DNA from 2 places in the Enterobacter bugandensis genome. Region 2 is predicted to be linked to the other one. Evidence: predicted binding sites of a transcription regulator. Region 2 holds the regulator's gene; the other holds the start of a gene.
The links. Region 2 encodes Fur, which represses iron uptake genes when iron is present. Its sites were predicted from a motif close to ATAATAATGAGAACNACTATCAA; they were not measured.

Region 1 (3,420 bases), 2.0 Mb from region 2:
TTCTCCAATTCCGGCTGCAGCATCCACAACATTCAGCAGCTGCGGAACTACGGTTTCAGGATTGCCATCGATGATTTTGGTACCGGCTACGCCAACTACGAGCGTCTGAGACGCCTGCAGGCAGACATCATTAAAATTGACGGCTGTTTCGTGAAAGATATTTGTACTGATGATATGGACGCAATGATCGTCCAGTCAATATGTAATCTGGCGAAGACGAAATCACTGTGCGTGGTGGCCGAATATGTTGAGACGCCAGCGCAGCGGGAGATGCTGCTACGCTTCGGCGTGGACTATCTCCAGGGCTACCTGATAGGCAAACCCAAACCGCTGGAAGAATTGCGGGCATAAAAAAACCGGGAGCAAGTCTCCCGGTTTTTTTTTACGGTAAACGTTACAGAACCAGCGCAGCGATAGAAGCAGACAGGACGCTCACCAGGGTGGAGCCGTAAACCAGTTTCAGGCCAAAGCGAGAAACCACGTTACCCTGTTCTTCGTTCAGGCCTTTAATCGCACCGGCGATAATACCGATGGACGAGAAGTTCGCGAAGGAGACCAGGAATACGGACAGAATGCCTTCCGCACGTGGAGAGAGCGTGCTGGCGATTTTCTGCAGATCCATCATCGCAACGAATTCGTTAGAAACCAGTTTGGTCGCCATGATACTTCCCACCTGCAGCGCTTCGTGAGCTGGAACACCCATCACCCATGCGACAGGGTAGAAGATGTAGCCCAGGATGCCCTGGAAGGAGATGCCCAGCACAGCGGCGAACAGGGCGTTCAGTGCGGAGATCAGGGCGATAAAGCCGATCAGCATCGCGGCAACAATAATCGCCACTTTGAAACCGGCCAGGATGTACTCACCCAGCATTTCGAAGAAGCTCTGACCTTCGTGCAGGTTAGACATCTGGATGTTCTCTTCGCTGGCGTCAACACGATACGGGTTGATCAGCGACAGAACGATAAAGGTGCTGAACATATTCAGAACCAGCGCTGCAACCACATATTTTGGCTCCAGCATGGTCATGTACGCGCCCACGATAGACATGGAAACGGTAGACATCGCGGTTGCCGCCATGGTGTACATGCGGTTACGAGACATTTTGCCGAGGATATCTTTATACGCGATGAAGTTCTCAGACTGACCGAGGATCAGGGAACTTACGGCGTTGAAAGATTCCAGCTTGCCCATGCCGTTTACTTTGGATAACAGGAAACCAATGCCACGAATAACGAACGGCAGAACGCGGATGTGCTGCAGAATACCGATCAGCGCGGAGATGAAGACGATTGGGCACAGTACCTTCAGGAAGAAGAATGCCAGACCTTCGTCGTTCATTTTACCGAAGACAAAGTTTGTCCCTTCGTTGGCGAATCCGAGCAGTTTTTCGAACATTTCGGAGAAGCCTTTCACGAAGCCGAGGCCTACGTTGGAGTTCAGGAAGAACCACGCAAGTAAAACTTCAATGACCAGCAGCTGGACAACATAACGAATACGAATTTTTTTGCGGTCTGTGCTGACCAGCAATGCGAGTGCAGTAACGACAACAAGTGCCAGGACAAAATGAAGGACGCGGTCCATATTTGCTCCAAATATGAGGCAGGTTTAATTTTCGTGCACATTCTATGTAACAACCGAAAAGAAAACGAGATCAGGGACACACTATAGTTACATCCTGTGACGAGTCTCAAAATTAGTGATCCACAATACATTTTTGTTATGTTAGGTAAATGAGTGAAAAGTTAAGTTTGTGTGCTACGCTTCACAAATGACCGCGCATTTTCACATTCTGTGATGTCGCACCACCTGCCCATCTATTGTTCTTAGCTATCAGAGAAATCATTTTAAACTCTCTAAATGATCTTGATAATCATTCTCATTTTGATAGCATTAAACATAGCAAAGGCTATATTTCCAGAGGCAGATAATGACAAACAGTCGCGTAGAGGGTAGCAGTGGTAGAGCCGCGCGCAAGTTGCGGTTCGCATTAATGGGACCTGCTTTTATTGCTGCCATCGGCTATATCGATCCGGGTAATTTTGCGACCAATATTCAGGCCGGGGCCAGTTTCGGCTATAAGCTGCTGTGGGTGGTCGTCTGGGCAAACCTGATGGCGATGCTGATTCAGATGCTCTCTGCAAAACTGGGGATTGCCACGGGTAAAAACCTGGCGGAGCAAATTCGCGACCATTATCCCCGTCCGGCGGTGTGGCTCTACTGGGTTCAGGCGGAAATTATCGCCATGGCAACCGATCTCGCTGAATTTATCGGGGCAGCGATCGGCTTTAAGCTGATTCTGGGCGTGTCGCTGTTACAGGGGGCGGTGCTGACCGGGATTGCCACATTCCTGATCCTGATGCTGCAACGTCGGGGTCAAAAACCGCTGGAGAAGGTCATTGGTGGCCTGCTGCTGTTTGTTGCTGCGGCGTACATCGTCGAGCTGATTTTCTCACAGCCGAATCTGGCGCAGCTCGCGAAAGGCATGGTGATCCCAAGCCTGCCAACCTCGGAAGCGGTTTTCCTGGCCGCCGGGGTACTTGGGGCGACCATTATGCCGCATGTCATTTATTTGCACTCCTCTTTGACCCAGCATCTGCACGGCGGGACGCGTAAAGAACGCTACTCGGCAACCAAATGGGATGTGGCAATCGCCATGACCATCGCGGGTTTTGTGAATCTGGCGATGATGGCCACCGCAGCCGCCGCTTTCCACTTTAACGGTCATACTGGTGTCGCCGATCTCGACCAGGCTTACCTCACGCTTGAGCCGTTACTGAGCCATGCTGCTGCCACGATATTTGGTCTGAGCCTGGTTGCCGCCGGTCTCTCCTCCACGGTGGTGGGGACGCTGGCAGGGCAGGTGGTGATGCAGGGATTTGTTCGCTTCCATATTCCATTGTGGGTGCGTCGTTTTATCACCATGCTTCCGTCGTTTATCGTGATTCTGATGGGGCTCGATCCAACGCGAATTCTGGTGATGAGCCAGGTGCTGCTGAGCTTTGGTATTGCGCTGGCGCTGGTGCCGCTGCTGATTTTCACCAGCAATAAAACTCTGATGGGCGAACTGGTTAATACGACGCTGGTGAAACGGGCCGGGTGGGCCATCGTGGTGGTCGTCGTAGCGCTAAACCTGTGGCTGTTGATTGGCACCGCGCTGGGGCTATAAAAGAAAAAGGAGCCGGGAGGCTCCTTTTTGCATTAATGATGACCGTGACCGTGACCACCGCGTCCTTTTCCGCCGTGACCCCAGCCGCCGCGGCGGTCGTCACGATCTTTCCAGCCTTCGCGGTAGCCGCGCTCATAGGCGTTGTTTTTATACCAGCCGCGATGCAGGCCGTTATCGTGCCTGCGCCAGCGGTCACCCCGCCATTCATAATGACGGTGCCAGTAATCACGGTCGCGCCAGTAGCCACCGTCCC
Region 2 (3,420 bases):
GGAACGCCAACCTGGACTTCCAGTCAGGCTACGCCGCCGATATGTTCGGTCTGGATATTGCCGCGTTTACGGCGATTGAAATGGCTGAAAATGGCGACAGCGGCCACCCGAACGAAATTGCCTTCTCCTCCAGTAATAAAGCCTATGACGAAGACTGGTCAGGGGATAAAAGCGGTATCAGCCTTTATAAGGCCGCAGCGAAATTCAAATACGGCCCGGTATGGGCGCGTGGGGGCTATATTCAGCCAACCGGCCAGACGCTGTTAGCGCCGCACTGGAGCTTTATGCCTGGTACCTATCAGGGGGCAGAAGCCGGGGCTAATTTTGACTACGGTGATGCAGGTGCGTTGAGCTTCTCCTATATGTGGACCAACGAGTACAAAGCGCCGTGGCACATTGAGATGGACAAGTTCTACCAGAACGATAAGAAAACCAAAGTCGATTACCTCCACTCGCTGGGCGCGAAGTACGATTTCAAAAACGATCTGGTTCTGGAAGCCGCATTTGGTCAGGCGGAAGGCTATATCGATCAGTATTTTGCTAAAGCCAGCTACAAATTTGATATCGCCGGTAGTCCGCTGAGCACTAGCTACCAGTTCTACGGTACGCGCGATAAGGTCAGCGATGGCAGCGTAAACGACATTTATAACGGCACCGCGTGGCTGCAGGCGTTAACCTTCGGCTATAAGGTCGGTCAGGTTGATTTGCGTCTGGAAGGCACATGGGTGAAGGCTGAAGGGCAGCAGGGCTACTTCCTGCAGCGTATGACGCCGACCTATGCCTCATCCAACGGTCGTCTGGATATCTGGTGGGATAACCGCTCAGACTTCAACGCCGACGGCGAGAAAGCGGTCTTCTTCGGCGCCATGTATGACCTGAAAAACTGGAACCTGCCGGGCTGGGCGGTGGGCGCTTCTTACGCTTACGCCTGGGATGCAAAACCAGCAGACATGGCGACGCCGGATGCGTACTACGATCCAAACTATCGCCTGAAAGAGTCCTCCTACAGCCTGGATGCTATCTACACCCTGCAGGATGGCCGCGCGAAAGGCACGATGTTCAAGCTGCACTTTACGCAGTATGACAACCACTCCGATATCCCAAGCTATGCGGGCGGTTACGGCAACATCTTCCAGGATGAACGTGACGTCAAATTCATGGTTATCGCCCCATTCACCATCTTCTGATGAGCACACCGGCGGGCTGAGTCCCGCCGGTCTGGAGACTGCATATGATGAAAAAAATCGTAATCGTCGCGCTGATGGCATCAGGGCTGGTGGCGTGTGTTCAGACTCAGGCGCCGAAAGAGGACGCCCGTCTGAAGGAGGCGTATAGCGCCTGTATTAATACCGCGGAAGGATCGCCTGAGAAAATTGAAGCCTGCCAGAGCGTGCTAAATGTGTTAAAGAAAGAGAAAGCGCATGAGGCGTTCGCGACGCAGGAGAATGTTCGCGTGATGGATTATCAGGCCTGCATTCAGGCACGTAAAACCGGTAACGATCAGGAAGTGGCGAAGCGTTGCGATAAAATCTGGAACGAGATACGCAATAACAACAAATAAGTTGCTCTACGCCCGGTGCACTTTGCTTACCGGGCTTTTTTCAGGCAAAAAAAAGCCAACCTTACGGCTGGCTCAGAGTATGAACGCTAACTTATTTTGTGTCGTGAGCGTGTTCATTCTCGCGGCAATCCCCTTCAGCGCAGTGACCGTAAAGGTACAGGCTGTGGTTGGTCAGGCGAATGCCATGACGAGCTGCGATTTCACGCTGACGCGCTTCGATGGAATCATCGCTAAATTCAATGACCTTGCCGCAATCGAGGCAGATCAGGTGATCGTGGTGATGCTGCTGGGTCAGTTCGAATACAGATTTACCGCCTTCGAAATTATGACGGGTAACAATGCCCGCGTCATCAAACTGGTTCAGCACGCGATATACGGTGGCCAGCCCAATCTCTTCACCCATGTCGATAAGACGTTTATAAAGGTCTTCCGCACTGACATGGTGATTGTCTGGACCCTGAAGCACTTCCAGGATTTTTAACCGAGGAAGCGTTACTTTCAGGCCAGCCTTCTTTAATGCGGTGTTGTTGTCAGTCATGCGGAATCTGTCCTGTTGCTAAACGATTCACTTCTCTGGGAAGTGACAGAAAATGCACCTGGGATAATGCGTCTCATTATAGAACTGCCATGCCTAAATGAAAACTGCAAGTCTCAGGCAAAGTATGCTTATAAAAACGTGGTATCACCTACAAACTTGCTCAAAGGAAACCACATTTTGCCAGGGAGACATTGTACAGGTCTGGGCGAAAAAGTTAAAAGTTTGTAGCAATTAATTTAATCGGTTTTACCTGGAAAAGGGCGCAACCCGCGTTGCGCCGTAAAAAATCAGGCGTTGAGAATATCGTCCAGATGCAGTTCTTCGCGGATCTGCTTAACCCACTTCTCTACACGCTCTGCGGTCAGTTCTGGCTGACGGTCTTCGTCAATGGCAAGTCCGACAAAATGATCGTCATCGGCCAGGCCTTTAGAGGCTTCGAAGTGGTAACCGGCAGTCGGCCAGTGGCCCACAATAACCGCGCCATTAGGCTCAATGATGTCGCGAATCGTCCCCAGCGCATCACAGAAGTACTCGGCGTAATCTTCCTGATCGCCACAACCGAACAGGGCAACCAGCTTGCCGTTGAAGTCCACCTCTTCCAGCGTCGGGAAGAAATCGTCCCAGTCGCACTGGGCTTCACCATAGTACCAGGTTGGAATACCCAGCAGCAGAATGTCATAGCCCTCGAGATCTTCTTTGCTGCTCTTGGCGATGTCATGCACATCAGCAACGTCTTTACCGAGCTGTTTCTGAATGTTTTTTGCGATATTTTCGGTATTGCCGGTATCACTGCCGAAGAAAATGCCGATGATTGCCATGAGTAAAATAACCTCTTGAAACTTAATGGTATGGTGGCGCAATTCGGCCACGGATAAGGGCAATAATAGCAGAACTGGCAACCCTGCGGAAACCGCTATCGCGCAGGACTGCACTCTGTGCTACATGAAAAGGGCGATAAAGGGGTTTTTCAGACTTATGCCTGGCTGCGCAGCGTCTCGAGTTGGGCGATGAGCATCTCTTCAATAAGCTCGCTGCGGCTGATGTTACGCGCCTCTGCCAGCTCGTTAAGCGCATCGACCGCGTCGGCGTTGAGCTTCAGTTCGACACGCTTAAGCCCACGATTTTTATCGCGTTTAAGCTGATTGCGTTTATTGATACGCAGCTGTTCATCGCGCGAAAGCGGATTCGTTTTCGGTCGTCCCGGTCGACGCTCATTCGCGAACAGATCTAGTGTCGTACGGTCCGTTTGTTCTTTGGCCATGATTATGAGACTTCGGGGGAAACACGCCGCCCTGCTAAAGCCCGGGCGATAAGCGCGCCA

Region 1: a site for Fur is predicted at 1,865-1,887, ahead of DG357_RS16375 (Nramp family divalent metal transporter). Genes of this name have one in related genera too.

Annotation. Positions count from the first base shown of each region.
Region 1 covers NZ_LT992502.1:3,398,322-3,401,741, reverse strand. Annotated here, with positions in the region: gene DG357_RS16385 (sensor domain-containing phosphodiesterase) at 1-351, shown strand, start outside; gene DG357_RS16380 (NupC/NupG family nucleoside CNT transporter) at 395-1,582, opposite strand; gene DG357_RS16375 (Nramp family divalent metal transporter) at 1,929-3,167, shown strand; gene DG357_RS16370 (DUF2502 domain-containing protein) at 3,200-3,420, opposite strand, start outside.
Region 2 covers NZ_LT992502.1:1,356,863-1,360,282, forward strand. Annotated here, with positions in the region: gene chiP (chitoporin ChiP) at 1-1,187, shown strand, start outside; gene chiQ (ChiQ/YbfN family lipoprotein) at 1,235-1,561, shown strand; gene fur (ferric iron uptake transcriptional regulator) at 1,653-2,099, opposite strand; gene fldA (flavodoxin FldA) at 2,387-2,917, opposite strand; gene ybfE (LexA regulated protein) at 3,073-3,360, opposite strand.